2 regions of the Robertmurraya sp. FSL W8-0741 genome follow, and region 2 is predicted to be linked to the other one. Evidence: riboswitches for the same ligand, from Rfam matches in the RefSeq annotation. Region 2 holds a riboswitch; the other holds the start of a gene.
What was found. Region 2 has a riboswitch for S-adenosylmethionine ahead of NST02_RS12375 (methionine biosynthesis PLP-dependent protein). Riboswitches for the same ligand answer to the same signal wherever they lie in the genome.
Positions count from the first base shown of each region.

Region 1: linked by a shared signal. The riboswitch ahead of NST02_RS06305 (methionine ABC transporter ATP-binding protein) and the one ahead of NST02_RS12375 (methionine biosynthesis PLP-dependent protein) in region 2 are both predicted to bind S-adenosylmethionine.

Region 1 is NZ_JBBOQG010000001.1:1,301,533-1,317,857, reverse strand. It holds gene NST02_RS06360 (ABC transporter ATP-binding protein) at 1-684, opposite strand; gene NST02_RS06365 (ABC transporter permease) at 1-8, opposite strand, end outside; gene NST02_RS06355 (N-acetylmuramoyl-L-alanine amidase) at 1,066-2,463, opposite strand; gene NST02_RS06350 (DUF3969 family protein) at 2,892-3,236, opposite strand; gene sufB (Fe-S cluster assembly protein SufB) at 3,575-4,972, opposite strand; gene sufU (Fe-S cluster assembly sulfur transfer protein SufU) at 5,033-5,470, opposite strand; gene NST02_RS06335 (cysteine desulfurase) at 5,457-6,686, opposite strand; gene sufD (Fe-S cluster assembly protein SufD) at 6,686-7,996, opposite strand; gene sufC (Fe-S cluster assembly ATPase SufC) at 8,014-8,799, opposite strand; gene NST02_RS06320 (hypothetical protein) at 9,581-9,766, opposite strand; gene NST02_RS06315 (MetQ/NlpA family ABC transporter substrate-binding protein) at 10,339-11,205, opposite strand; gene NST02_RS06310 (methionine ABC transporter permease) at 11,218-11,886, opposite strand; gene NST02_RS06305 (methionine ABC transporter ATP-binding protein) at 11,876-12,904, opposite strand; SAM riboswitch class I at 13,117-13,220, opposite strand; gene NST02_RS06300 (SCP2 sterol-binding domain-containing protein) at 13,351-13,707, opposite strand; gene NST02_RS06295 (MFS transporter) at 13,891-15,159, opposite strand; gene NST02_RS06290 (thioredoxin family protein) at 15,304-15,612, opposite strand; gene NST02_RS06285 (dicarboxylate/amino acid:cation symporter) at 15,802-16,325, opposite strand, start outside.
Region 2 is NZ_JBBOQG010000001.1:2,545,205-2,561,529, forward strand. It holds gene NST02_RS12340 (response regulator) at 1-1,187, shown strand, start outside; gene NST02_RS12345 (CheR family methyltransferase) at 1,256-2,071, shown strand; gene NST02_RS12350 (PAS domain S-box protein) at 2,077-4,017, shown strand; one part of gene NST02_RS12355 (IS3 family transposase) at 4,081-4,985, opposite strand; one part of gene NST02_RS12355 (IS3 family transposase) at 4,985-5,450, opposite strand; gene metH (methionine synthase) at 5,548-8,988, opposite strand; gene NST02_RS12365 (bifunctional homocysteine S-methyltransferase/methylenetetrahydrofolate reductase) at 8,966-10,831, opposite strand; gene metC (cystathionine beta-lyase) at 10,847-12,019, opposite strand; gene NST02_RS12375 (methionine biosynthesis PLP-dependent protein) at 12,016-13,128, opposite strand; SAM riboswitch class I at 13,390-13,502, opposite strand; gene NST02_RS12380 (H-type small acid-soluble spore protein) at 13,717-13,899, opposite strand; gene NST02_RS12385 (2-oxoglutarate dehydrogenase E1 component) at 14,199-16,325, shown strand, end outside.

The DNA.
Region 1 (16,325 bases), 1.2 Mb from region 2:
TTATGCATGCTCCTTCGTCTCCTTGGCAACTTTTCCGTCTTCAATTCGAATCATTCGCTCTGCCATTTGGGCAATTTCTTCATCATGCGTGATCATCACTGTCGTTTGGTGATAGCGCCGACTTATCGTTTGCATCAGCAATAATACATCAAGACTCGTTTTACTATCCAAATTACCAGTAGGCTCATCGGCAAGAATAATTGCCGGTTTAGCTGCTAAAGCTCTTGCAATCGCCACCCTTTGTTGCTGTCCTCCAGAAAGATTATTTGGCATTGCGGTCAACTTATTTTCAAGACCTAGAGTCTCGATAATTTCATTAATAAAGCGTTTATCTGGGTTCGCACCATCAAGCTCGATAGGCAAAACAATATTTTCATATACATTGAGAATTGGAACCAAATTATAATTTTGAAAGACAAATCCAATGTTACGTCGGCGAAAAATGGTTAGTTCCTCATCTTTCATTGTATAAATGTCCCTGTTCCTGAACATAACATGACCAGAAGTAGGACGATCAAGACCGCCCAACATATTTAATAATGTCGACTTCCCACTTCCAGACGTTCCGATGATTGCCACAAATTCCCCTTCGTCTATGCTGATAGAAACTCCATCAAGGGCCCGAACTTCGCTATCTCCTTCTCCGTAAATCTTTCTGAGCTTATTGGTTGCTAAAATACTCATTTCTACTCTCCTCCAATTTCTATCACCACTTGTTAAAAGTAAGTATAGCAATCACTTCTTACGATTTCGTGACGAAAATTCTTACATTATCGTGAAGTTGAGGAACATAACTTATTAGTGAAAAAGGAGAGAAATACTTTACTGATCATCGCCATACAAACGATAAAAAAACCTAAGGGGTTGCACTTAGCTTTTTTATCACTGGCCCATGAAGTTTATTAAGCCTCGACTACTTAGGACAGGCGTAGATACACTATCAAAAGCCTTATACGCAACTACAAAGTCTATAATTTCCTAAAAAAATCAAAAAGGCATGGTCCGGTACATTACCGAGCCATGCCTAACCTCAAGTTGATTTTTCCTGTTCCTGTTTTCATTCAATCATTTTATACTATAATAAGAAGTTACATTAAAACCTTTTTCTTTATAGAAATCCAAAATCCCGTAGAAAATCGCCTCTGCTGCTTTTTGCCGCCATTCTGGTGATTTTAATTTTTCAACATCTTTTTCATTATCAATAAAACCCATTTCTACTAAAACAGCAGGCATATTATTTTCACGAATAACATGGAAATTTCCTTTCTTAACGTCTCTGTTTCTCAAATTCCATGCAGCCAGCAATCGGTTTTGAATCTTAGTTGCCAATAGCTTACTATCAGCTACGTAAGGATTAGTAGCAGCCGAATAATAATAGGTTTCAGTGCCATTGGCAGCACCATTAAACTTATTTGCGTGTATACTCACAAAGATATTCCCTTTTGCCGCCTTTGCAATTTCTACACGTTTGGCTAATGTAGGATATACATCGGTTTCCCGCGTCATCGTGAGTTTGAAAGGAGTCTTATCTAATAAGGCTTTTACCTTCAAACTTGTGTCTAAAACTACATCTTTTTCTTTAAGCCCAAAACCTGAAGCACCTGGGTCATGTCCGCCGTGTCCAGGATCAATCACGATCATTTGTGAGGCTACTGATTGACCATTATTCTCTCCTGGCTTAGGTGTATCCGTACCACTTAAATAACTGCTATTAACGAAACCTTCTAACTTGGAAGAACGAATATACATCCATTCTCCTACAATATAAGAACCTTGCACCTTTGTTCCTTTTGGAATACTACCAACAGCTCCATAAGCGGTTGATGGACCTGTTCGCACATTCAAAGAACTAGCTGTTACTTCCGTTTCTATATTAAAGCTTACTTGTGGCGATATCCTCAGTTTATAGTTGATTGACCGAGCTAAGAAAACGGCAAAATCAGCACGTTTTATGTTATATGTATAACCAAAATCAGTCTGTGTAATTCCTTGTGCTATTCCTCTCTTCATTAATGCTTCAGCAGCACTGGCAGTATTCGTTGCATTGTAATGAAAAGCTCTACTTATAAGTAACGCCATTTCTCCTCTTGTAACTGGATTGTTCGGTTTAAAGCTACCATCTACGTATCCAGAAATAATTTTTGCGTCAACTGCAGATTGAATATATCCCGATGCAAAGGACTGACTGCCAACGTCATGAAAACGTGTATTTCTTTTTGTACCATCTAGTCCAACGGCTCTTCCAATCATGGTTGCTGCTTCTGCTCTTGTAACCGTTTTATCCGGTAAAAAATGGCCGTTACCGTTACCTGAGACAATTCCTCCTTCCGCCAAATAATTGATTGATACCAGAGCACGGTGTGTTGAACCTACATCCTTAAAAGGCTGCGCTGCCTGGATATTACTAACCGTCAATGGCAAAATAACAAAAACTAGCAAAATAACGAAAACTGTTTTTCTCAAGCTCTACCCTTCCTTCTTGACATTCTACCATGTGTTAATCATTTTGAGTCATTCATTTGGATAATTGGAAACATGCAAAAAATGTCTATATTTTTGATTCAATTCTCATATCGACAAATAAGTGAAAAATTTTAACTGCTTTAATTATTGATGTCGATTGCGGAGGTTTTTGTGGGAGTTTTGGATATGATTGCGAGGATTTGATGATTCATTGCGAGAATTTTGAGGACTATTGCAAGTGTGTAAACTAAATTTCCTCTATATTTTATTCTATGAAACATTTAACAATGGGCGATGGTCATGAATCAACTATTTAGTTCACGACCACCTGAAGAAACGTGTGAAAAAATATCTAGAATAACTACACACGTTACTTGACAAGCCCAAAGACTTTTTTACTGGCTTCCTCAAAAGTAAGAGAAACCGTATTATTTAGTATTGCAAATTATCTTATTCTCAATTTTGTATACGCTTTGTTTTGCTAATATTTTAATACTTTTATCTTTAATTTCTTTTAAACTTTCAGATAACTTATCAGGTATCAAACTTTGCACATCTTCCAATTCAGTACCCAAATGAATAATGTCTATTATTTCTTTTGAGATTCCCTTAGAATCAACTAAATCTATTGTATAAGGACTAAATAATAATTTTTCAGCTTCATCAATAGTTACTAGTTCACTTTCTAAACCGTCTACTACACCTATAATATACAAAATCAATAGTTTTTCCAATTCATGTTTATTTGTCGCATTAATTAGTAATTGATACATAATTTACCATTTGGCACTCCATCCACTTTTTACTTTAACATCATAGACTAAACCTAATTTACTTTGAAAATAATGGATTGAAACCTTTTTGCCATTTTTATCATAACCATATGAATATATTTACAAATCAATACTGAGTTATTTACTTAATTGGCTGTAATCACCAATTCATAAGTTGCTCAATTATGCACAACAATAGTAAGTCATTATCTAAGAAAATAGCTAAGGACTTCTGCACTGTAGATGCTATTCAGTAAAAGTTAAAGAAATTAAGTACTGAGATTCAATACAGCGCAAACAAAAAGAAAAACCCTTGATAAACAAGGGTTAATCGTTCATTATCCGATAGAACCTTCCATCTCAAATTTGATTAAACGGTTCATTTCAACAGCATATTCCATTGGAAGTTCTTTCGTAAATGGTTCAATGAAGCCCATTACGATCATTTCAGTTGCTTCTTCCTCAGAAATACCACGACTCATGAGGTAGAATAACTGCTCTTCAGAAACCTTTGATACCTTCGCTTCATGCTCTAATGAAATGTTATCATTTAAGATTTCGTTGTACGGAATGGTATCTGAAGTAGATTTGTTGTCAAGGATTAACGTATCACACTCAATATTAGAGCGTGCACCGTCAGCCTTACGTCCAAAATGGACAATTCCGCGATACGTTACTTTACCGCCTTGTTTTGAAATGGATTTTGATACGATCGTTGAAGATGTATTTGGTGCTAAGTGCATCATTTTAGCACCAGCATCTTGGTGCTGACCTTTACCTGCAATCGCGATAGATAAAGTCATTCCACGAGCACCTTCACCTTTCAAAATAACAGCCGGATATTTCATTGTGAGTTTAGAACCAATGTTTCCATCAATCCATTCCATCGTTGCGTTTTCTTCACATACGGCACGCTTTGTAACCAAGTTGTAAACGTTGTTTGCCCAGTTTTGGATTGTTGTGTAACGGCAATAAGCGTCTTTTTTAATGATGATTTCAACAACAGCACTATGGAGTGAGTTGGTTGTATAAACAGGAGCCGTACACCCTTCTACATAATGAACATGTGCCCCTTCATCAACGATAATCAATGTACGCTCAAATTGTCCCATATTTTCAGAGTTAATACGGAAATAAGCTTGTAACGGAGTTTCCACTTTTACTCCCTTTGGTACATAAATGAATGAACCACCAGACCAAACCGCCGAATTTAATGCAGCAAATTTATTGTCTGTTGGTGGGATTACTTTCGCCCAATGCTCACGGAAAATATCTTCATTTTCTTTTAAAGCAGAGTCAGTATCTTTGAAGACAATTCCTAGCGCTTCAAGATCTTCTTGCATATTGTGGTAAACAACCTCTGACTCATACTGTGCTGAAACCCCAGCCAAATACTTTTGCTCTGCTTCAGGAATACCAAGCTTATCAAACGTTTGCTTAATTTCTTCAGGTACCTCATCCCAAGAGCGTTCTGTTTTTTCCGATGGTTTTACGTAGTACGTAATCTCATCAAAGTTTAAAGAATTTAAATCTCCACCCCATTGAGGCATTGGCATGCTGTAAAAGTGGTCTAGAGATTTTAAACGGAAATCGAGCATCCATTGAGGCTCTTCCTTCATTTTTGAAATTTCTTCAACAATCTCACGTGTAAGACCACGTTTTGATCGGAAGATGGAGACATCTTTGTCGGCAAAGCCGTATTTATAATCACCGATCTCAGGCGCTTTTTTAGCCATCGAAAGTCTTCCTCCTTTTATAAAGTGGAAAGGACCAAATTGCGCCCTTTCACACTTCCTTTATTGTTCATCTTCCTTGAGTCCTTTTTCCATCGCCTTCCAAGCCAATGTTGCACACTTGATTCGCGCTGGAAATTTAGCCACTCCTTGAAGTGCTTCGATATCGCCTAAATCGATATCTTCATCATATTCATTCCCTAACATCATATCCGAAAAAATCTTTGAGAGCTTTAAGGCATCCTCAATCGATTTCCCTCTTATAGCCTGTGTCATCATCGAAGCAGATGACATCGAAATCGAACAGCCCTCTCCTTCAAACTTTGCATCAATCACTTTGTCATCATTAACCTTTAAAGTTAATTGGATGCGATCGCCACATGTAGGGTTATTCATGTTAATTGTTAAGCTATCATCCTCTAAGACACCTTTATTACGAGGATTTTTATAATGATCCATAATGACTTGTCGGTAGAGTTGATCAAGATTAGAAGACATCAGAAAAATACTCCTTTGTTTTGATAAGCCCCGCAACAAGCTTATCAATATCTTCTTCTGTGTTATACAGATAGAAGCTGGCACGGGCAGTTGCTGATGCTTTAAGCCATTTCATCAGTGGTTGCGCACAATGATGGCCTGCGCGAACAGCAATCCCTTCCGCATCTAAAACGGTAGCTACATCGTGCGGATGCACATCTGCAATATTAAAGGTTACAAGACCTGCACGCTTATTCGGGTCTAACGGTCCGTAAATTGTCATTCCTTCTACTGCAGACATTTTTTCTAAAGCATAGGCTGCCAAGCGATGCTCGTGGGCTTGAATATTCTCCAATCCAATCTCTGTTAGAAAATCAATCGCAGCGCCTAAGCCAATCGCTCCAGCAATAATCGGTGTTCCTCCTTCAAACTTCCAAGGAAGCTCCTTCCAGGTAGAGTCATACAGGTCAACGAAATCGATCATTTCCCCACCGAATTCGATTGGCTCCATATTTTCTAATAAATGCTTCTTCCCATAAAGTACCCCAATTCCAGTCGGACCACACATTTTATGAGCTGAGAAACCTAAGAAATCGCAATCTAAATCTTGAACATCTATTTTCATATGTGGTGCTGCTTGAGCACCATCGACTACCATAACTGCTCCATGTTCATGGGCAATTTTCGCAATCTCCTTAATCGGATTCATAACTCCCAAAACATTCGATACCATTGTGACAGAAACAATTTTCGTCTTGGAATTAACAATTTCTGATACATCCGCAAGTAAAATCGTTCCATCCTCTTGTAATGGCAAATATTTCAACGTAGCTCCTGTTGCTTTTGCAAGCTGTTGCCAAGGAATGATATTACTATGATGCTCCATGTACGTGATGACAATCTCATCCCCCGGCTGTACATTCGCTTTACCAAAGCTTGCTGCCACTGTATTTAACGCTGTTGTCGTTCCCCTAGTAAAAATAACTTCTTGAGTAGATTTAGCATTAATAAATTTTCTGACCTTTTCCCTTGCACCTTCATACCCATCTGTTGCTCTCGTTCCTAATGTATGCACACCACGATGAACATTCGAATTATATTCGCAATAATAGGTTTCAAGTGCCTCCATGACCTGAACAGGTTTTTGGGAAGTAGCTGCACTGTCTAAGTAAACAAGGGGGTTCCCATTGACTTCCTGGTTGAGAATCGGAAAATATGAACGAACATCCGCGACATTCATTACTTTACTTTCCTTTCAATCACGGCACGAAGTTGATTTTTAACCCCTTCGATTGGTAATTCATTTACAACTGGTGCTAAAAATCCATGAATGATTAATCTTTCAGCTTCCATCTTAGAGATTCCACGGCTCATTAAGTAATAAAGCTGAAGAGGATCAACACGGCCAACTGATGCAGCATGTCCTGCTGTTACATCATCTTCGTCAATAAGTAGAATTGGGTTCGCATCCCCACGAGCCCCTTCACTTAACATGAGAACACGTGATTCTTGCTCTGCATTCGACTTTGTAGCACCATGCTCAATTTTACCGATTCCGTTAAAAATAGAGCTTGCTTTATCCTTCATAACGCCGTGCTTTAAAATATATCCTTCAGAATGTTTTCCAAAGTGAACAACTTTAGTTGTAAAGTTTTGAACCTGTTCCCCACGTCCAACAACAACCGTTTTTGTATCACCAAAGGAACCATCACCAATAAGATTTGTAACATTCTCAGAAATCGTGTTACCGTCATTCATTAAGCCAAGCGCCCACTCGATTCGAGCATCTCTTCCTGCAACACCACGACGATTTACGTACGTGGTTGTTCCTTTTGCTAATGTATCAACTGCTCCATACTGTACTTTAGCATTTGTTCCAGCAATCACTTCAGTCACAATATTGAAGATTCCTTCTGCTGAATCTACTGTTGAAATATAATTTTCAACATAAGTAATTGAGCTATTATCTTCTGCAACTACTAATACGTGGTTGAACATATTCGCTTCTTTTTCATCATGAATGAACACAGATTGAATGGGTGAAGTAAGTTCAACATTTTTCGGAACATATAAAAATGCTCCACCATTTAAGAACGCTGCATGAAGCGCGGTTAATTTATGTTCATCAACCTTGACTCCATCGTTCATGAAATACTGCTGTAAAAGGTCTCCATGCTCTCTAGCAGCAGTAAAGATATCAACAAAAATTACGCCTTTTTCTTGCAGTTCCTTCGATACAGAAAGAATGGAAGGACGATTATTTCGTTGAATGTATAAATTCTGATCTCCTGACTCAATGTCAACTAGTACTCGCACATCTTCTGGAAGATCATTTAATGAAGCGAAATCATCACTTTTCACAATATGTTTTTCAAATTGTGTAAAGTTCCATTTATCAATTTTTGTTTTATCAGGTCTAGGGAGAGGAAGTGCATCCACTTTCTCAAGTGCCTCTAGACGAAGAGTCGTTAACCAAGCTGGTTCTCCCATTTCCCGAGAGAAAGAGCTAACATACTCTTTATCAAATGGTAATTTTATTTCAGTAGTCATTGCGATCCTCCTAACACTTATGCTTCTTGCCCAACAGTTTCGTCTTCAATGCCAAGTTCTTTTTTGATCCAGTCATATCCCTCTGCTTCTAAACGCTGTGCAAGCTCAGGACCACCAGATTTAACAACGCGACCTTGCATCATTACATGGACATGGTCAGGAGTAATGTAGTTCAATAGACGTTGATAGTGAGTGATAATTAAGCAGCCAAAATCAGGGTTGCGCATTTCGTTGATTCCTTTTGAAACAACTTTTAATGCATCGATATCAAGACCTGAGTCAATTTCGTCAAGAATCGCGATTTTTGGCTCAATCATCATTAATTGGAGAATTTCATTGCGCTTTTTCTCCCCGCCAGAGAAGCCTTCGTTTAAATAACGCTGAGCCATATCTGGGTCCATTTCAAGGAATTCCATTTGTGAATCCATTTTGCGAATAAATTTCATTAACGAAATTTCATCGCCTTCTTCACGGCGAGCGTTAATAGCTGAACGCAAGAAGTCTGCATTTGTAACACCACTAATTTCACTTGGGTATTGCATTGCGAGGAAAAGACCAGCTTTAGCACGCTCATCTACTTCCATTTCTAATACATCTTCCCCATCTAATGTGATGCTGCCTTGAGTTACTTCATACTTTGGATGACCCATAATCGCAGATGATAAAGTAGATTTACCAGTCCCGTTTGGTCCCATGATTGCGTGGATTTCTCCACCCTTCACTTCAAGGTTTACTCCTTTTAATATCTCTTTACCCTCAATTGAAACATGAAGGTCTTTAATTGTTAAAGTAGATCCTGCCATAATAATACCTCCGTAATATAAAAAAAGATTTTATCCTCGCTGGCCAAGGCCAATCGTTGATTCTCATTTTATTCTCATTACAATCTTATAACAAATGAAAAGTGTTAGCAACTCTTTAGCAGTGTTAAAACATAGCAAAATATATCATAAAAATTTTTATCTAGTTCCCACATAGACACAGCACAGTCTCCATAATAAGGATTTATGTTTAACGGTTGTTATAAAATTTGTTCAATATATTTTTTTCCGTAACCTTCCCATGTATGTATTGATGTTCTAAGTGAGAATGAACATCATTTTTAATTAGGTTAGAAAGGGAATATTTGTTTTAATTTGTGCAAACGATTTAGGCATATTTGCGACACCTTTATTGAGGCTGCTGTCTGGCAATTCGGACTAATTTGTATTGTATAATGGCCGCGAATAGTATGTGGGACAGAGCTGTCTTCTTTTTGACGTTCTTTGTCCTCATGAACCCTCTATGAGGACACACTTGGCCCTTTTTTCTGTTCTTTGTCTGCATGAACTCCTAATCAGGAATATCCTCCTCTCATGCACAGCGTTTATCTTCATGGCAGGACTTTTGAATCATCCGGAAACCATTTCGCCGGGATGCTTAACCTTATTTTGCTTCCAATAAGCTCAAGATAAGCTGCTTGTCCATATGACAGTTCGGCAAAACCAATGCATATGACAAAAACCAGTGTAGCTAAAACACTGGTTTTTTGTTTTTCTTCCTTATTATATTATATACTTGCTTCAAATCGTGCTGAGCTATAAATTACCTTAATTGATTTCTAGTTAAATCTGCTACAAGACGCTGACTTTGAATGTATTCCTGTTCACGCCGTCTTTCAACCCGCATTCTCACTTCATGCTTTCGGCAATAGGTAGCATAGCAAACATTGTGGGCTCCGTGCATCGCTTTTTCCATTTCACTCGTATAATTCATCTGAAGTACCATCATTTTGGTTTCGCCCCCTTTTTCAGGGAGATATGAAAATAACTAATAATATCCTTCCTTTCGTGTTTTGTCACATAAGGCAAGCGATTTACTACGTGTTTAATGTTAGCACCACTCAGGTTATAACTCAAAATGGAAATTCAAGCATATTTCCCTTTGAATAGCAATATTCAGGAATAAGCGTCGAAACTTGTTAACTTTTCTTACAATTCAACCAGTATCCTTTAAAATAAATGATATCTTCACACCATTCTAATTGTAGACTTTACTCACCACATCAATGATAAAAACAACATAGTTTTGCAGGCTTGCTTGCTCAACATAGGATGATGATCGCTCAATCCCCAAAAATCAACAGCTGGAGATTTTCGGAACATCGAAAACAGTTTGTTCCTAGGATTCATACTCACTTCCGCACAAACAATTAAGTTGCAAAAATCCAATTACCAATATTTTTTAGATTTTACTGCATACGCTAAGCGTAGATGCACCCATTAAATAGTTATCCACAATAAATAAGCTTAGTAGACGACATTGAAAAACCAGCTCCAAAAATGGAACTGGTTTTCTCATGATTATTCAGACACTGGAACAACTGCACCTTCATATTGTTCTAAAATAAAGTTTTGGATCTCTTCTGAACGAAGTACTTCAACAAGCTTTTTAATCGCTTCTTTATTTTCATCTCCACTGCGAACAGCAATAACATTCACATATGGTGAATCACTTTCTTCAATTGCAATTGAATCTTCAAGTGGATTTAATCCAGCATCGATTGCATAGTTGGAATTTATAAGAACAGCGTCACCTTCATCGTTATTATAAATTTGTGGCAAAAGAGATGCTTCATATTCTGTATCAAATTGTAAGTTCTTCGGATTATCGACAATATCATCAATGGTTGCTGCTGTTTTTTCAATACCTTCTTTAAGAGTAATCAAGCCTTCTTTTTCAAGAAGTGATAAAATACGACCATGATCTGGGACAGAACTACTAATAATAATATGTGCTTCATCAGGTAAAGCATCTAAGCTATCATATTTCTTTGAATACACACCGATAGGTTCGATATGAATTCCACCTGCATTAACGAAATCATAGCCATGCTCTTCAATTTGCGCATTCAAATACGGAATATGTTGGAAGTAATTCGCATCTAAGTCCCCACCCGCTAATGCTTGGTTGGGAAGAACATAATCTTGGAACGTTTCGATTTGAAGTTCAATTCCTTCTTCCGCTAAAATTGGCTTCGCTTTTTCTAAAATTTCAGCATGTGGAACATTTGATGCTCCTACAACAAGGGTAGTCGTTTCTTCAGTTTCAGTTTCGGCCCCTTCTCCATCTGCATTGCCGCCATCTTCAGCATCATTATTCGTGCTTCCGCATGCAGCTAAAAATAAAATTAGTGCAAAAGATGCAAAAATAGCTAACCATTTTTTCATAGTAAACACTCCTTATCGTTTATCTAATTTATTTGTTATGACATCTCCAATAAATTGGATGACAAATACAATGATTAAAATAATAATCGTTGCCATTAACGTAACATCACTTCTTGAACGTTGGAATCCTTCCAAGTAAGCAAGGTTTCCGAGTCCACCAGCTCCGATAACTCCAGCCATTGCTGTATAGCCGACTAGAGCAATCGCAGTCACCGTAATACCGGAAACGAGCGCTGGCATTGATTCAGGCAGCAATACCTTCCAAATAATCGTGCTTGTTTTAGCCCCCATCGATCGAGCCGCCTCAATAACCCCTTTATCAATTTCCCTTAAGCCAATTTCAACCATTCTTGCGTAAAAGGGAGCAGCTCCAACAATTAATGCTGGCAAGGCAGCATTTTCCCCAATCATTGTACCAAGCAAGAATTTCGTAATGGGGATAAGGAGAACAATCAGAATAATAAAAGGAATCGATCTAAATACATTAACAAAAGCACTAATAATTTTATTCACAAATGCATTTTCCCAAATATTTCCCTTAGCTGTTAAAAAGAGTAATAAACCTAGTATAATGCCGATAATAAAGGTTGCAACTACCGAAATCCCTGTCATATAAAGCGTTTCTACTGTTGCTTCCCACATTTTATCCCATTTCACATTTGGAAAGAGCTCATTTATCATGTTTTATCACCTCTACTCCAACCTGCTGGGACGTAATAAAATCAATTGCTTTTGAAGTTTCTGAAGCCTCTCCGTCAATATGGATAAACAATGTACCATATGAGCCGTTTTGCGTTTGAGAAATCTTGCCTTGCAAAATATTAACGGTCACTTCGAAATTACGAATAAGATTTGTAATTAATGGCTGTTCTGCAGACTCACCAACAAACCCTAATTGGATTACCGTACCTTGAGGGTAACGTTCAAGTAAATGCTCAATCGTTTCTTTCGTTTCTTCTGGCTCTGTCACCTGCGAAACAAACCGCTTCGTAATTTTCTGCTGCGGGTTTTTGAATACTTCTAACACCTTCCCGGTCTCAACCACTTTCCCATCTTCCATAACAGCAACCCGATGACAAATCTTGCGAATCACATGCATTTCATGAGTAATGAGAACAATCGTTAAACCTAAACGTTTATTAATATCGACCAAGAGCTCTAAAATGGAATCTGTTGTTTGTGGATCGAGTGCAGAAGTCGCTTCGTCACAAAGCAGCACTTTAGGATTGTTCGCCAATGCACGTGCAATTCCCACCCTTTGCTTTTGACCACCACTTAGCTGTGAGGGATAAGCATCCTCTCGACCTTCAAGACCAACAAGCTTAATCAATTCATCCACTCTTTTAAGTCTGATATTCTTTGGAATACCGGCAATTTCCAATGGGAAAGCAATATTCTCGCGAACTGTTCTAGACCAAAGTAAATTAAAATGCTGGAAAATCATGCTGATTTCTTGGCGAGCCTTGCGCAGTTCTTGACCTTTAATTTGCGACACTTGTTTATCAGCAACAGTGACAGAGCCCGCCGTTGGAATTTCCAAACCGTTAAGCATTCTTATCAGTGTACTTTTTCCCGCACCGCTATAACCAATTACGCCAAAAATTTCACCTGCATTTATTTCCATGCTGACATCATCGACAGCTACAACTTTTCCTTTGAGAGAAGAGTACACTTTTTTCACATTTTGTATGGAAATCAAATATTATTCACCTACTTTTAAATCCTATTATTCTTATGAGATAACCAAGTTTTATAAACACTGGCAACTATGCCATTCATAGCTTTAGCTCACAAGCGTTTTTCATTCATAAGAACATGCTGTTCCAACATAGAAATAATTTTCGTCTCCAAACTACATAAAAATGCCTTCCTGCAGACAAGCAGAAAGGCATGCGTTATAAAATGTCCTTTCTCTCATCTATCAAAGCAATGCTTTGTGTGAATTGGCACCATTTCAATCACTTGACGGTTGCCGGGCTTCATCGGGCACATCCCTCCACCTCTCTTGATAAGAGCACACTATTAAATTCCATGTTGAATATGGGTGTTATCATAACATGTAATAACGAACATGTCAATGAAAATATTAAACACTCGAATGGATTCCCCAATCCTCTAAGAAGTGTTAACAGTTAAGTCAATTGATTATTTGAAAGCCTTTGGTCTCTTTTCGATATAGTTTGGAATTGCTAGACGAAATAAAGATTCTAATAATAAAGCGGTTCTCAAACTCCCCTGCCAATCTACTTCTTGGGCTGCAATTGCTTTTCTCAATTTCAAATTTCCCGTTATAATTGCTTCCATAACTTGTTTTTTACCCATTATAAAAACGTTAGCGGCATTCCTTTCGTCCTCATAAATCCGCAGCACTCCATCTTCAATTTGTAAAATCGCTTGTTCTTCATCAGCAATCAATTGAACAGATATTGTTTTATGTAATAAAGGGGTTAAGTGACTTCTTTCATTTACTTCATCAACCAATATACGAAGCAATTCCAGCAATGGTAGCCCTCCTATATGAAAATAATTTCATTTCTTTTACTTGAACTATTTCGATTCAAGAAGAAAAACCCCTTTAAAATTGATTCGACAAATACCAGCATACACCTCACATCAATATCAATTTAAGCGACTGTACTGAAAATACAACGTTTTTATGTAAAAATTTCCCGAGAAATATGTTGGTTATTGTGATTGAGCCGATTTTGCTGTCGAAGCACCAGCTGGACGATTTATGCTTTTAAAAACAGTAAGGAAATAAATAGAGCCAATTAAATAAAGAGACGCTGTGATCGTAAAGACTATTGCATACCCCCAATACGCTCCATACATGATCACAATTCCAGTTGAGACGGGTCCCATCACGGCCCATCCAAGATTGAAAACCATTTGATTTATCGAATTCGCTAAGCCTTTTACAGAATCATTAACCTTCGACATCATCAGCGACGTTTGAATCGGATTTCCCGCATTCATCAACGCCTGCCGAAACAGAAAACCAATTGCTGCTAATGTTAAATTTTCAGTGTATGCTGTAAGTAAAAGAAAAGGTAAAGATGATAATTGAAGAATAACAACTGCTTTTACCTCTCCAAACTTTTTAACCATCATTGGTCCTATGATCATCGCGACTGCTGTAGCAGCTTGGCCTAATGAAATAATTATCCCGATGATTGAGTTTGAAGCCATAAATCTATCTGCAAAATACAAGTTCAAATAAGGGATAACAAGCCCTGCTCCAATTCCTATAATTAATTGTGCTATCGCGAATAAGAGGATGATTTTGAACCCTTCTCGTTGCTGCTGTATTTTCTCCTTTAATGGCAGCTTTTTCTCTTTTTTGACCACTCGATTCTCTTGAAATTTCAATATTGGGATAAATGAAGAGAAATAAAATAGACCTGCAATAATTAACGTTACTCTTATACTCATAAGCGGTGAAAGAAACAGTGAAAAGACATCAGTAAAGATTCCACCAAACAGGTTTCCAATCACACTCGCACCTGTCATAACGGCTGAATAAATACTGAAAAGATGGACTCGTTGAAAGGACTTTGAATTTTCAGCAAGCCAAGGTATGGATGAAACCTGAATAAAAGCCATCGTTAACCCTGTAATGAACGCTAATATAAGTAAAAGTGTTTGAGCTTCAAAAACACCCCTTAAAACAAAAACAATTCCTGTTAAAATACTGCCCATTAGCATCACTTTTTTTCGACCAAAACGATCACTTATCATTCCTGCCGGCACAAGAATCAATGCAGTTGCTAACGATGTCAGGGAAATAACTTGACCATTTACCTGTTCAGCATAACCAAGCTCCCTAATATAAAAATTGTAAATAACCATGAAGATTCCAAACCCAATTTGAGCAAAAACATTCGCTAAAATAGAAAGTTTAATATTTTGATTGTAGCTTTTAATTTGTGAAGACCATTCCTGAAAAAAAGGCATGTGATGGTTCTCCTTTGTTTATTTCGCATTCCTAAATATCATAATCCCAGAACAATTAAAAGTAAACAAAAAATTGCAAAATTAAAAAACAGTGTGTCAAAAGGGAGCCAACCTTTCGTCACACTGTTTTTTAAGCCACTGACTTTAAACCGTTTCTTTAATTATTTCATATAAATAAGGGACTGAATGAAAAGCATAAACCTTCTTCATAATGTGCGACCCATTAAAGAGCAATAAGCATGGTACACTTTCAATTTCCCACTCTAAAGCGAAATTTGGAATATAATTCAAATCACATTTTCCCCAAGTTTCATTTGGAAATAGTTTCTCCACGATTTCAAGCATTTTTCCTGCCACCTGACAGGTACCACATAGAGGTGTATATAAATAAAGGAAAAAAACGTCCTCTTGTTCCATTAAATTGAGTATATCTTGTGCGCTCAAGTCTTTCATATTTCGCTTGCTCCCTCACATGTTTAGTTGCCCTAATAAAATATAATCATTCCTATTTATATAATAACACGAGAAGAGACTCTTCTCGAAAGTTGTAATAGAAGAGCCTCAAAGGAAACTTAATCTCCACACCTTATCCTAAAGTAGGATCATGATTGTGTAAGAAGATTGAGTTTGTTTATTTAATTTCTACACATTAGGGTCTAAATGCTTCTTTTCTGTTTCTGCAATATATACTGCGCACGCTGCATCGCCTGTTATATTGACAGCTGTACGTGTCATATCTAACAAGCGATCAATGCCGATAATAAGGGCAATACCTTCTGCAGGTAATCCAACAGAGCTTAGGACCATAGCAAGCATGATGAGACCGACACCAGGCACACCTGCAGTTCCAACACTTGCTAGAACTGCTGTCAAAATAACTGTAATAATTTGCACAACGGTTAGTTCTACCCCATATACCTGTGCAATAAATATGGTGGCAACCCCTTGCATGATGGCTGTTCCATCCATATTGATTGTCGCTCCTAACGGTTGAACAAAGCTGCTAATTGATTCAGGAACTTTTAGGTTTTTTTGAGCAGTTTCCATTGAAACAGGCAATGTAGCATTACTGCTTGATGTACTGAAGCCTACCGTCATTGCGGGGAAAAAGCCTGTAAAAAATTGAACAGGGTTGCGTTTTGCTAAAAATAGCACGGTTCCCCCGT
Region 2 (16,325 bases):
CTAAATATAAATCAGAATTTTTGGCGAATATGTCTCATGAATTAAGAACTCCTTTAAATAGCTTGCTTATTCTTGCGCAAATATTACTCGAGAATAAAGAAGAAAATTTAACTGTCAAGCAAAAAGAGTATGTTAGTACGATATATGCAGCAGGGAAAGATTTGCTGAATTTAATTAACGATATTCTCGATTTAACGAAAATCGAAGCCGGGAAATTAGACGTTCATGAAATTGAAATGAATATGAGTGAATTGGAACAATCTTTAATTAAACAATTTGAACCGCTTGCCGTAAAGAAAGGCATTCAATTCAAGATCGATATTGAAGCTGGAATTCCAAGATTTTTATATACGGATGAGCAAAAGGTTTATCAAATCTTGAAAAATCTTCTTTCCAACGCGATTAAATTTACTGAACGAGGCTTTGTAAAGCTGGAGGTAAAAAAGCATGCTGGAAGTTGGGGAGAAACGTATGTCATGTTTAAAGTATCCGATACTGGAATTGGCATCTCAAAACAGAATCAACAGCTTATTTTTGAAGCCTTTCAACAAGCGGACGGAACTACGAGTCGCAAGTATGGCGGCACAGGGTTAGGGTTGTCGATAAGCCGTGAGCTGGCAGCCCTATTGAATGGATACATAACTGTTACTAGTCAAGAGGGGAATGGTAGTATATTTACCTTTTATCTACCAATCTCAAATTTACCAGAAAAACTTATTAGCGAACAAGAAGCTGCGGTTACTGTCGAAGAAGTATACCCCCAATTAATTGCAGATCCAACTCTTTTAACCGAATCTGTACAGGATCAATATCTTGTAGGAAAAAAGGTTCTTGTTGTCGACGATGATATGAGAAACGTTTTTTCGCTTACAACAGCATTAGAGGCGGTTGGAATGAACGTTTCCTTTGCTGAAAATGGGAGAGACGGGATTCAATATCTTCAGGAACACGACGATGTCGATATTGTGTTAATGGATATTATGATGCCTGAGATGGACGGATATGAGGCGATGAGCAAGATTCGTAAAGATGCGCGCTTTGTTGATTTGCCAATTGTCGCATTAACCGCCAAGGCGATGAGTCATGATCGCAAGAAATGTATTGATGCTGGGGCGTCCGACTATATTACGAAACCGGTTAATTTAGAGCAGCTATATTCATTATTAAAGGTATGGCTTTATAAATAAAATTATCGTCTAAAGCTTAGACGTTGAAGTGAAAGGTAGATAAAATGAATGTTCAGCAGAGTAGCAAAATGGAAACTATTGAAATTAAACTCTTGCTTGAAGGAATCTATCAATGTTACGGGCTTGATTTTAGAGATTATGCAATGACTTCAATTAGGAGAAGAATTTTATACCGCATGAAAGTAGAGAAAATAGCAACTGTGACTCAGCTGCTCGATCGGGTTCTCCATGATCCTAAAATGATGGAGAAGCTGTATTTTGATTTTTCCATTAATGTCTCGGAAATGTTTCGTGATCCTAGCTTTTTCTTGACGATGAGGAAAAAGATACTGCCTAAATTGGCTAAGTATCCACTTATCCGAATTTGGCATGCTGGATGTTCAACCGGTGAGGAAGTTTATTCAATGGCAATCCTTTTAAAGGAAGAAGGCCTTTTTGACAAGTCAAGAATTTATGCGACAGATATCAATGAAAGAGTGTTGGAGGCAGCGAAAAAAGGCGAATTCCCATTAAAAAAAATGCAGGATTATACGAATAATTATGTTAATTCCGGCGGGGTACAGGATTTCTCCGGTTATTATACAGTTCAAAAAGATTTTGCCAAATTTGATGCGAGTTTGTCGAAAAATATCACTTTCGCTCAACATAATTTGGTTACAGATGGTTCGTTTAATGAATTCCATATGATTATTTGCCGCAATGTCTTGATCTATTTTAATAGATCATTACAGGAACGTGTTCATTCTTTGTTTTTTCATAGTTTAAGCAACAATGGATTTTTGGGACTGGGGAGTCGCGAGGGGCTATTGAATAGAATGACAAATTTACAATATCAAGTGATCGATAATAAAGAAAAAATCTATCAAAAGGATACAGGGGTGTGAGAGTAATGGAGGATAGACGCGTCAATATCCTATTGGTTGATGATCGACCGGAAAATCTACTGGCTTTAAAAGCGGTGCTCGATTCGCCAGAGTATTGTCTCATCCAGGCAAATTCGGGTATGGAGGCATTGAAATGGGTGCTTAAGAAAAAATTTGCTGTTATTCTGATGGATGTACAGATGCCTACGCTAAATGGATTTGAAACCGCAAAAATGATTCGTGAACGAGAGAAAACAAAGGATGTTCCAATAATTTTTATCACCGCTTTAAGTCAAACGATCGAGAATATTCTCTATGGATATTCCGTCGGAGCAATAGATTATATATTGAAGCCTGTCGATCCGATCATTTTAAAATGTAAGGTTGATGCCTTTGTTTCTATGTATTTACATAAGAAAAAAGTAATTGAACAAAGCGAATTGATTTCGAAAAGAACGAAAGAACTGGAAGCAGTGTCGATAGAACTTCGAAAAAAAGAGGCAATGGCTCGTGCAGTTGGCGAGACTTCTATTGATACAATTGTCTTCTTTAATGAAGAAGGTGAAATTCTTTCCGTAAATCCTGCTGTGACCATGATGTTTGGTTATTTAAGCAATGAATTAATTGGAGAACGGGTTGATGTGTTGTTTGAATTTTCAATTGACAATATCCCGAGAAGAGCAAATGTCGATACTGTTGGTTTAAAAAAGGATAATACATCTTTTCCAATTGAGGTCCATCTTGCAGATGCAGAAGTTGAAAATGAAAAAATATATGTATGTACGATTAGAGATATTACTGAAAGAAAGCAGCATTTTGCTCAGTTGGAGAGTTTAGTTGTCGAAAGGACAAAGGAACTCTATAAAATCAATAAAGATCTCCAACGAGAAATTGAAGAAAAGAAGGCAACTCTTAATCAGTTATATGAAAGTGAGGAAAAATATCGTTTACTTGTTGAAAAAGCCCCAGAAACGATTATAGTCAGAAAAGTTAAGAGTGATAAGATTACATTTATTAATGAGACAGGAGTAGAATTATTAAAAGCAAATTCAAAAGAAGAAATAGTCGGCATGAGCATCTATGATATTATTCACCCTTCCTATCATGAGCGCGCTAAAAAGGTCTATAAGGAAATTGAAGCTGGTTTACCGGTGTTGCCTTATGAAGAGAAATTTGTTTGTTTAAATGGTGACATTATTGATATTCAGGTAAAGATTATTCCATTTGTTTATGGCGGAGAGGAATCATTACATATTGTTATTCGTGATATTACAGAAATCAAAAGGAACCAGGAGTTTATCCAACAATCTGAGAAGTTAAATGTTGTTGGGGAGCTTGCCGCAGGAATCGCCCATGAAATACGCAACCCATTAACGAGTTTAAAAGGCTTTACTCAGTTGCTAAACCATCAATTTTCAACGGAAAGTGACTATGTTGAAATTATGATATCAGAAATTGAAAGAATTAATACGATTGTTGGGGAATTATTATTGCTGGCGAAGCCAACAGAAGATGAATTTAAACAAGTTTGTTTAGAGGAATTACTTGAAAATGTACGAATGTTAATGAGTGCTCAAGCCAATTTGCACGGTGTTGTAATCAACCATATAAACCAGCAAACCATACATAATCTTTTCTTTAATGGCGTTGAGAACAAAATAAAACAAGTATTTATAAATATTATCAAAAATGCGATCGAGGCAATGGGAAACGGTGGCAAGATTACTCTTGAAACAACAAGACTCGACTCCAAAGTTTTAATTGCTTTTCATGATACGGGTGCGGGTATCCCGGCACATCTTTTACATAAAATAGGAAATCCCTTTTACACAACGAAAGAGAAGGGAACGGGTCTCGGTTTAATGATCTCGAAAAGTATCATTGAAAGTCATGATGGTGAACTAAGAATTAATAGCATTGAAGGGAAAGGAACGACTGTGGAAGTTATTCTTCCCGTTTGCGAATAATTCAAATATAAGAAGCAAGTGGCGAGACTTTTGAACTGACCCAATAAAGTTAGACAAATATTTTTATGCAACTTTTAAGACTTGAGTTCGGTATTCCACCGGGCTTAGGTCTTTTAATTTTGCCTTCATTCGTTTGTGATTGTAATAGTATATATAGTCCGCTAACTCCCTTTCAAAATGCCCTATACTGTCAAACTCCTGTAAATAAAGGAGTTCGGACTTTAATAAGCCAAAGAAATTCTCTATGACTGCATTATCCAAACAATTCCCTTTTCGGGACATGCTCTGTGTAATCTGATGCTGTTCTAATGTTTTTTGATATTGATTCATTTGATAATGCCAACCTTGATCTGAATGGAGGATTACTTGATCTCCCGGTTGAATTCGTTCAATCGCCTGCTCTAACATATCTCCCACTAACTTATAAACAGGGCGTTTCATCACGGTATAAGCGATAATTTCACCATTACATAAATCAAGTACTGGAGAGAGATAGCGTTTCTCTCCAAAAAGGTGGAATTCTGTAACATCAGTTACCCATTTTTGGTTCATTTTTTTGGCAGAAAAATCACGATTTAATAGATTGGGGGCGATTTTCCCTACATTGCCTTTGTAAGATCGATACTTTTTCATTCGTACCAGACATTTTAGTCCCATTTCATTCATTAGGTGATTAATAGTTTTCGGATTATGATGAAATCCTCTTTTCTCTAGTTCTTTAGCTATTCGACGGTACCCATAACGACCTTTGTGTTCATGATAAATCTCTTTGATTGCCTCTTTAACTTCCCCATATTTATCTACTTGATGCAATCGTTTTTCCCAATAATAATACGTGCTACGTGGAATGTCTGCGACTTTAACTAATTCCACGACCTCATACTGCTCCTTTAGTTCAAAAATTACTTGCGCTTTGATTTTGTTTGTAATTTTTCCTGCATTTGAACTAAAGCATTCAACTTTTTTAAGTAGGCGTTCTCCATTTCTAATCGTTCCACTTTCACTTGTAATGCTTCTACTGTATCTTCCACTGCTGTTGAAGTATCTCTCTTTGTTCCACTTTTCTTTATTTCTTTCTTCATGGATAAACGCCCCTTTTTCTTTGGTTGTAGGGCATTTATTCCATCTTGCTTCAACTTTAATCTCCAATTTCGTATCATTCCCGGAGAAGAGATATTAAAAATCGCAGCTGTATCAATAGAAGATGTGCCCGTTTCGTTCATATAATTTAGTACATCCATTTTAAACGGAGTGGAATAACTTGTATAGTTTTTTTGAAAAGCTTCAATACCTTGATGTTCGTAAAGACGAATCCATCCACTCAAAATAGCTGCGTTTACCTGAACATCTCGTGCAATCTCATTGATAGGCTCATTCCCATATACATACCGTAAAACTATTTTTATTCTTTCTTCTGCAGTAAATTTGGACATAAAAAAACCCCCGTAAACGTCAGATTGTGTCTAACATTTACGGGGCAGTTCACTTTCTCCACTTGCTTTTTTGGTTATTCAGATAGAGAACAGCTTCTTATAAAACATTAAAATATCTTGCTTCTGGATGGGCAAAGACAATGGCCGTAACCGATGCCTCGGGCTCCATCATGAAACCATCTGTCAGTTCAATCCCGATATCCTGTGGTTGAAGAAGTTGAAAAAGCTTTGCTTGATCTTCTAAATCAGGACAAGCAGGGTAACCGAATGAAAAGCGTTGACCTTGATATTTTGCGGCAAATCGCTGCTGCATTGTCATGCTTGCAGGATCTGGGAACCCCCATGCATCTCTCATTTGTCGATGAATCAATTCGGCAAAGCCCTCAGCAGATTCAAGTGCTAACGCCTGTAAGGCATGGGATTCTAGAAATCTTCCTGCACCTTTCAGTTTCTCTGCTTGTTCGCGAATTCCTCTTCCGGCTGTGACGGCGAAAAATCCAACGTAATCAATCTCCCCGCTATCCACTGATTTGATATAATCAGCAAGGCATAAATAAGCACCTTTCTGCTGACGGGGGAAATCAAATGTTTCGATTATACGTTCGCGATTAGTTGAGTCATAAATATAGATTTTATTGCCATCAGATTGGGCTGGGAAAAATTGATAAACAGCTCTAGGTTTAATCCAACCATTTTTCTTCGCTTCGTAAATAAGTTGATTAACTGTATCATTTACCTTGTGCGCTTTTTCATCATTGCCAGCCAATAACTTATCAATTTTTCCTTTTACTCCGAGGTGATGGCCAAGTAACATTTGCCTATTGATATATGGTTCAATATGGTCTAAAGTATAGCTCTTCAATAAATGTCTTTCCAGATCACGCGGAATATGAACAGGGACAGTTGTTGACACTTTCATTTTTTCCATAACGGCTGTTGTAACAGGGCGTTCGAATGTAAGAGTATTGGTCGCCTCTAAAATCTTTTCTTTCTTTTTCTCTAACAGCAGTAGCTTTTCTTCTTGATTTTGTATTTGATTAGCTAAAGATAAACCATTCATCGCATCTTTTGCATAAAGCACAAGACCATCATACTCTTTCGAGATCTTTGTATCGGTGAACTTTCTTGAAAGAGCTGCACCACCGACTAAGATCGGTATATTGATCCCAGCCTGTTTTAGATCATGGGCTGTTATGACCATTTGTTGAGCAGACTTTACTAATAGGCCGGACAAGCCGACTATATCGGGTTCCTCCTTTTTTACCGCTTCGATTAATGTCGAGGGTGCTACCTTAATTCCTAAGTCGATAACCTCGTAGCCGTTATTGCTCAAGATGATGTCGACTAAATTTTTACCAATATCATGAACGTCTCCTTTAACGGTCGCCAAGATAATTTTTCCTTTATTTGAGCTTGTATCATTTTTTTCCATAAAAGGTTCTAGGTAAGATACTGCTGCTTTCATCACCTCGGCACTTTGCAAAACCTCGGCGACAATTAATTCATTATTGTTGAAGAGGCGGCCAACCTCTTTCATTCCATCCATTAAAGGTCCATTGATGATTTCTAACGGTGTTGGGAATGTTTTTAAGGCATTATCTAAATCTTTAAGCAATCCTTCCTTAGTACCTTCAATTACATAGTATGCCAATCTTTTATCAAGGGGCATATTTGGAGTCGAGCTCCTGATTTCTTTTTTCTTATCTCGATAGAACTCTGTAAAGGTAGCTAAAGATTCATTTGTCGTCTCAAATAACAGTCTTTCCGCAAGTGCGACTTCATCCTTTGAAATCGAGGCAAAGCGTTCAAGCTTTTCCGTGTTAACGATCGCGTAATCAAGACCGGCCTGTGTGCAATGATAGAGAAAAACAGAATTTAAAATTTCTCTCCCGACTGGGGGTAAACCGAAAGAAACGTTGCTGATTCCTAAGATCGTTAATGCTTTAGGGAATTCTTCTTTAATCATGCGTATTCCTTCAATTGTTGCCTTAGCAGAACCTATATATTGCTCATCACCTGTACCTACAGGGAAGACAAGGGGGTCAAAAATAATATCCTGTGGTGCGATTTTATATTTGTGGACAAGAAGCTCGTAAGAACGTTTAGCAATTTCAAGCTTCCGTTCCGCTGATACCCCCATTCCTTTTTCATCTATCGTTCCGACGACAACTGCTGCTCCAAACCGATGGACAAGCCTTGCGACCGATTCAAAGCGCTCCTCGCCATCTTCTAAGTTAATGGAGTTGATTATTGCTTTACCTTGGGAATAGGCAAGGGCTTTTTCAATGACTTTATCATCTGTTGAATCAATGACAAGCGGTGCCTTAATTTTTTTTGTTACTTCTTTTAAAAAGTTTTCCATATCCTCAAGCTCATTACGATCCGGATCCGCTAAGCAAATGTCGATCACATGGGCCCCACCTTTAACTTGTGCTCGTGCGATTTCAGCAGCTTCCTCAAATTTTCCTTCAGAAATAAGGCGTTTAAATTTCCGCGAGCCGATGACATTTGTCCTTTCCCCAACCATAATAGGACGGAGGGTAGGATCGTCATAAATAAAGGGTTCAATCCCTGATACCATATGATAGTCCGTGCGGGCTGGCCTCCTAGGTTCATGACGCGTCATTTCTTCAGCAATTGCCTTAATATGTTCAGGTGTTGTGCCACAGCAGCCCCCGACTATATTTAACCAACCTTCTGCCGCAAATCCGCCTAGTTTTTTGGCAAGCGACGCTGGTGTTTCATGATAATTGCCATTTTCATCAGGTAGACCAGCATTAGGATAACAGCTTACTGCTGCAGTGGATAGCTGTGCAAGTGAGCGGATATGATCTTGCATAAATTCAGGTCCGGTTGCACAATTGAGTCCAACAGCGAGGGGGTTCATATGTTCAACAGAGATGTAAAATGCTTCGATTGACTGTCCTGCCAGAGTTGTCCCCATCGGCTCGATTGTCCCAGACAGAATGAGCGGTAACTCAATATGCCGCTTCTTAAATGCTTCTTGGATGCCTAGAAAGCCAGCCTTTACGTTTAGAAGATCTTGGCTTGTTTCAAGTAAAAGAATATCCACATTGCCATCGATGAGGCCGAGCGCTTGCTCTTCATATGATTTTTGCAGTTTTTCAAATGATGTTCCGCCAGTAACTGATAGTGTTTTAGTTGTCGGTCCCATTGAACCTGCGACAAACCTTGGCCAATCGGGGGTCGCTATTTTGTCGGCTGCTTTTTTGGCGATGAGTGCAGCTTGTCTGTTTAGTTCATAAGCTTTATGTCCAAGCTCATACTCGTCTAGTACAATTTCAGTAGCTCCAAATGTATTCGTTTCAATAATATCTGCACCTGCTTGTAAATACTGAAGGTGAATCGATTCAATAACATCAGGACGGGTAATATTCAAAATTTCATTGCAGCCTTCAAACTCTTCACCACCAAAATCGTTTGCCGTCAATGAAGCCTGTTGCAGCATGGTTCCCATTGCTCCGTCCATGATGAGAATTTTTTTCGTTAATTGCTTATTGAGTAATGCTTTTGACATTTTGCTTCCTCCTCGATATCCTGTTGCTACTTTCGTTAGTATAGCGAGCAAGCTCAACAGTCAGTTCATAACGTAAAAAAGGTGTGATTAAATAAATCCCATTAAATAATTCTGTCGCTGCATTGATTAAATCTTTCGTGATTGCAACACCTTCACGAGCTGCTTCTACCGGATTATTCGCTAATGATGCCATTGTATCACGAATATTTTGCGAAATTTTGATTCCGGGTACTTCATTGTGAAGAAATTCAGCATTTCTGCTACTTGTTAATGGCATCAACCCTATATAAATAGGGGTGTCTAAATGTTTAGTTGCTTGATAAACCTCGATTAATTTTTCTTCTGAATAGATCGGCTGAGTAATAAAATAGTCAGCACCATATTGGATTTTCTTTTCCATCCGTTCTACTGCTTTTTCCAGTGAACGAACATTTGGATTGAATGCTGCAGCAACAGAAAAGGCTCCCTTTTGTCCCAAATCTTTCCCTGAACTTGATAAACCGTCGTTAAATTGTTTAATCATTTGTATTAATTCAAATGAAGAGACATCGTAAACGGAAGAGGCACCAGGGAAATCGCCAACTCGTGCTGGATCGCCGGTCACAGCAAGTACATCATGCAGTCCTAGTGTGTGAAGTCCCATTAAATGGGATTGCAAACCAATAATATTTCGATCACGACAGGTGATATGCACTAAAGGACGCATGCCAACCTTTGTTTTTGTTAAGTATGCAAGAGCAGAATTTTCAATTCGAGGTGAGGCAAGGGAGTTATCTGCCAGTGTAATGGCGTCAATGCCTGCAGCTTTTAATTCTTTTGCCCCTTGAAAAAATTTTTCCGTGTTGAGTTTGCGCGGCGGATCTAACTCAACGATAACCGATGCTCTTTCTTTGACGATCGTTTGCAGAGGCACCTCATTTCGAACGGCTGTTTGCACGATCTCAGTGGAGGATTGCTTTTTTTGTTTAATGATTTTTTCGGTTACCGGAGTAGCACCCTTCAATTCCTCTGCAAAAGCACGTATATGCGCAGGTGTTGTACCACAGCATCCTCCAAGCAATCGCACCCCTTGTTCCTGAAAAGCTTTTGCTGAACTTTTGAAGTAGTCTGCATCGCCTTCATAATGGAATTTGCCATCTGTATAAGTTGGAAGACTAGCATTTGGAAATGCAGATAGAAAAGCTTTGCTAGGAATCTGCACTTCTTCTAAACTTTTAATCATATGATGAGGGCCAATTCGGCAATTTAAACCAACAACATCTGCACCTAATCCTTCGAGTTTCGCAAAGGCATCGTTAATAGCTGTTTGATTTTGCATGACGCCTGGTTCTTGAACGGAAACCTGTGCAATGATTGGGAGGGCTGTTTCTTTTCTAGCAATGGTTAATACTGTTTCAATCTCTTCAAGATCGTAAAAGGTCTCAAGCAGGATTCCATCTACATCCTCTAGCAGCAGACAATAAAGTTGTTCTCGAAAGCTGCGCTTAATTTCCTCAAGGGAGAGCGCCTTTGGATTTACACCACGGTTTCCACCCATTGTGCCAAGGACATAAACATCTTTTTGCGCCACTTCTTTGGCAATTCTTACTGCAGCGCTATTTATTTCCTTAACAGAGTCTTCTAAACCATATCTTTGAAGTTTTAAAAAATTGGCTGCATACGTATTTGTTTGGATAATATCTGAACCAGCTTCAATATAAGCTTGATGGATTTTTGTGATTTCATCTGGGTGTGAAAGGTTTAATTCTTCGAAGCAGCTATCTGTCCCATAGGAGTATAGAAGGGTCCCCATAGCACCATCTGCAATGAGAATTTCACTTTTTAGTTTTTCTAGGAAACTCATATTCTTACTCCTTTTTTATTTAATTGGTGAATAGGCATAGGTTAATGCCGTAGTAAAATCATTAATTAAATCGTCCGCATGTTCTAAACCAACAGACAATCTTAGTAAACTATTGCTGATTCCCCTTTTTTCTCGTTCTGCTTTTGGCATCGCTCCATGCGACATCTTCGCGGGGTATGAAAGGATTGATTCCACTGCTCCCAGGCTAACTGCAAAAACGGGAATTCTAACATTTTCAACGAATTTTTTAGTCAGTTCTTCTGATTCAAGTTCAAAAGATAAAACAGCCCCCGCGTTTAAAGCTTGCTTTTTTTGCAATTCATATTGGGGATGCTCTTTTAAACCAGGATAATAAACATTCTTTACTGAATCGTGCTGGCGGAAAAAGTGTGCCAATTTAGTAGCTGTTTTGACCGATTGCTGTAATCGAACTGATAATGTCTTAAGACCGCGCATTACTAACCAACAGTCCTGAACGCCGAGTACAGCCCCGAAGGAATTTTGTAAAAAAGCAAGTCGATTTGCCAATTCTTCATCTCTTACAACAGCGACACCTGCAACCACATCACTGTGACCGGATAAAAATTTTGTAGCACTGTGGAGGACGACATCCGCCCCTAATTGCAAAGGCCTTTGTAAGGCAGGAGTTAGGAAAGTATTATCGACAAATGTATATGCCCCATGTTTTTTGGCGATCAGACTGATTGCTTTAATGTCTGTAACTTTTAACGTTGGATTTGAAGGAGTTTCGACATAAAATACTTTCGTATTTGCTTGAACAGCCTTCGTGACGGCATCGAGATCAGTCATATCGACAAATGTATACTCAATGCCAAAGCGTGAGAGAACCTCTGTTACCATGCGATAGGTTCCGCCGTATACATCCTCCGTCATGACGACATGGTCACCTTTGGATAGGAGGAGAAAGGCGGTTGAAATGGCAGCCATTCCAGAAGCAAATGCAAACCCACGAGTACCACCCTCTAAATGAGCTAATTGCTCCTCGAGAGCTTCCCGTGTAGGATTCAAGCTTCGACCGTAATCATACTTTCCGTAAGTGTCAAAGCTTGATTGATGGAAGGTTGAGGCATGCTGAATGGGGACGCTGACAGCTCCAGTTGTAAGATCAAATTTTGAGTTATTGTGAAGCAACTTCGTTTCAAAAGAGTAACAACAGTCTTCGTTCATCGTACTACCTCCTGTTTGGCTTTTATGAATGCTTGCTGTAAATCATTTTTTAAATCATTGCTATGCTCTAATCCGACTGAGAAGCGCAGTAAACAATTATCTACCCCTGTTTCAAATCGAATCTTTTCGGGAATATCTGCATGGGTCTGTGTAGCAGGATAGGTGATAAAACTTTCAGTTCCACCTAAGCTTTCAGCAAATGTGATTAATTGCAAGTTTTGCAAGAAAGGATTCACCCATGCTTCATGTTGAATTCGAAATGAAACCATTCCTCCTCGTCCTGGGTAAAGGACATTTGTTACGGCGTCATGTTCTAACAGAAAGCGGACAAGCTCTTTTGCATTTTGCTCATGTTTTTCCATTCTTAGGGCTAGCGTCTTCATTCCCCGCATTAACAGCCATGAATCGAAAGGGCTTAGAACTGAGCCATTGCCATTATGATAGAAAGCTAGAGACTCGCAAAGTTCTTTTCCTTTCGCGACAATCAATCCGGCCAAAACATCATTGTGTCCGCCTAAATATTTGGTGGCACTATGGATGACGATATCAGCACCATCTCTAATCGGTTTTTGAATATAAGGAGTGTAAAACGTATTGTCGACAATTACTAAAAGTTTGTTTTCTTTTGCTATTTTTGAAACTGCCTTGATATCGGTTTGTTCCATAAGGGGATTTGTAGGTGTCTCAATAAAGATAGCTTTTGTTTTTTCGGTAATATATTCCTGTATATTGGCAACATCGCTCGTATTCACATATGTTGCTTTAAGGCCCCATTTCTTAAAGTTCTCCTCAAGAATACGGTATGTACCGCCATATAAATCCTTTGCGACAATCCATTCGTCTCCTGATTGAAAGAGAGAAAGTACTGTCAAAATAGCCGCCATTCCAGAACTACAGGCGAACCCGCCATCACCTTCTTCAAGCTCGGCTATCGTCTGTTCTAAAATTTGTCTTGTTGGATTTCCAGTTCGGATATAATCGTAGCCGCTTGATTGACCAATTCCTTCATGACGATAGGCGGTAGAAAGATAAATAGGAGGATTTACTGTACCTGTTGTTTTTTCACTGCGATTTCCGATTTGCGCCAATTTTGTTTCGAGTTCATACATAAGATAACACTCCTTAAGTTCATAAAATTTGCTTGTAATATGTCTGTATGCATCTTAAACAAAGACTTTGTTAAACAGAATTGTTGATAAAGCGATTTTGGCTTATTTCTTGTGAAACTTTGATTCGCACGCCCTTTTATTTCTATTGAAAGGTCTTATGAGAGAGAAAATGAGCTGAAAATCAACTCCGGCATATAACAAAGCCAAACAAAAAAAGTCTTCTATAAGAAGAAGACTTTTCATAACGGATATGAGCCATTCTTCTTATCTTCCAAGTTTATTTACAAAACTTGCAGGAATTAGCACCTTGCAATAAATACTTGCAGGTTGCTGAGGTTTCATAGGGCCAGACCCTCAACCTCTCTTGATAAGAAATTAAATTCAATTTTCTAAAATTTACTACAATAAACCAATAAAGTCAATGAGAAATTATTTCAGAGTGTAGACAAAGTCAAAAATAAAAAAAATCAGTTAAAACGTTTGATTTCGAGGCGCGAAGCCTTGGGAGGAGCGGAGTTACCATAATAGGTAATGAGCACCGGACAAGACGAGCAACGAAGAAAGCGAGCGTTTGCGGGCAGCCTGATTTTATTCCTCTTCAATTAAGTTTAAGATTGGGACAGTCTGTTCATATTCAGGATTTTGCTTCGAATAAATTCTCGCTGTTTTTGTTTGTTCATCAACATGTTGGATGATCACTGGAAACCCTTCATATGTGACGTTATGAACTTCAGCACTTTCTGCTATTTCCTTTGCACGACCAATATTCACGCATCGTTCATCTCCTTGATTTATATTCATTCATAATTTGCCTATTGATGAGGAAATTTATCCAATGATGTAATAATTTAAACGGGTGTTAAAATTTTATTACAATAGGTAATTGCCTAGCAAAAGTTTTTACTGTTTGCACAGTTAAAACCTTTGTAGTTCTTACATGAACGTGTTAGAATAGCCTTGAAAACGTTATATCCTCTGAAAAATAATATTATTCTAACATTTGAGTTTATCAATGGAGGAGATAGAGGATAAAGTGATCAATTTCTTAAAAGATTTTGGAGGTATTTCACATGAGGAAGCCATCAGATGGTCAAGGACCAGTATGGCAAGGATTTCACGGACCGAATTTAGGATATGTCATAGAGATGTATGAAGCCTATTTAGAAAATCCTGATTCAGTGGACGAAGAGATAAAAGCATACTTCGCAGAAAATGGACCACCTACATTGGAAAAGAATGAGATTGCACATTCCGAATCTAATGTAATTCAAGTTAGCACACCGATTGAAAAAATATTAGCAGCAGCCAATCTCGCTGACAAAGTAAGAGGCTATGGCCATTTAGCAGCTGATATTTACCCCTTGAAAAATCAAGAACCTGATAAAGAATTAATCGAAATGGAGTATTACGGACTAACGAAACAAGATCTAGAGGAAATACCAGCTCATTTTATCTCAACGGATATTCCACACCATCTAAAAAATGGTTATGATGCAATTGAGTACTTGAAAAAGGTATACACCGGAAAAATTGCTTTTGAAATCCGACATGTTAATAATAATCAAGAGAAAATGTGGATTCGCAACAAAATTGAAAGTGGGAGTCTGCTTCCATCATTAACTGCTGATAAAAAGAAAAAAGTGCTGAAACGCTTAACAGAGGTCGAGGAGTTTGAAAAATTTATCCATAAAACCTTCGTTGGCCAAAAACGCTTTTCTATAGAGGGCCTGGATTCATTAGTTCCTTTAATCGATGAAATTATTTTGGAAACGGTTGAGAACGGTGCGTCAACAATTAATATTGGAATGGCTCATAGGGGGCGTTTGAACGTTCTTGCTCATAATTTAGGAAAGCCGTATGAAATGATTTTTGCAGAGTTTCAGCATGCACCAAATAAAGAATTAGTGCCTTCAGAAGGCTCGATTGGAATTAATTTTGGGTGGACAGGAGATGTAAAATATCATCTTGGTCTTAATCGTGAATTACCTGAAATGAATCAGCGCAAAGCGAGAATTACATTGGCGAATAATCCGAGCCATCTTGAATTTGTTGGAGCTGTAGTGGAAGGATTTACCCGTGCTGCCCAAGATAATCGTACAGACAAGGGGTATCCGAAAGAAGATTTAAGCTCGGCATTGGCTATTCTTGTCCATGGTGATGCCGCATTTCCTGGACAAGGAATTGTAGCTGAAACGTTAAATTTAAGCCGCTTAAAAGGATATCGTACGGGTGGTACGATTCATGTCATTGCCAATAACTTGATTGGTTTCACTACTGAGAGAACGGATTCTCGTTCCACGAGGTATTCGAGTGATTTAGCTAAAGGCTATGAAATGCCGATTTTACATGTTAATGCTGATTATCCAGAAGCGGTATTGGCCGCAGCACAATTTGCCTGTGAATATCGTGAAACGTTTAAAAAGGATGTTCTAATTGATCTCGTCGGCTATCGCAGGTTTGGCCATAATGAAATGGATGAACCGATGACGACAAATCCGTTAATGTACCAACTTATTCAAAAACACCCAACTGTGAAGAATCTATACGCACAAAAATTACTTCAGGAAGGTATTCTTACACAAGGCGAGCTTAAACAGCTCGAAAGTGAAGTAACTACTAGACTTCAGGAAGCATATGAAAAAGTGCCGGAAAAAGAGGAAAAAGAAGGAGATCCTAAACCACCTGAAACTGTGGAGAAAGGAATTTCTAGGATGAAAACAGGGGTTCCTCTTGAAAAGCTACAGAAAATGAATGAAGAGCTTTTACAATGGCCGGCAGGATTTCAAGTATTCAGCAAATTAAATAGAATTTTAAAGAGACGCCTAGATGCATTTAAAAATAATGGAAAAGTCGATTGGGGCTTAGCCGAGACGCTTGCTTTTGCCTCCATAATCGCTGATGGAACTCCTGTGCGCCTTTCAGGTCAGGATTCAGAGCGCGGTACATTTGCTCATCGAAATATCGTTTTATATGATCAGAATACAGGGGAAAAATTTTCTCCATTGCACCGCTTATCAGATGCGAAGGCTTCTTTTAGTGTCTATAACAGTCCGTTATCAGAAGGTTCCGTGCTAGGTTTTGAATACGGATACAATGTTTTTGCGCCTGAAACATTAGTTATATGGGAAGCGCAATTTGGCGATTTTTCTAATGCCGCACAAGTTATTTTTGACCAATTTATTTCATCAGGAAGGGCG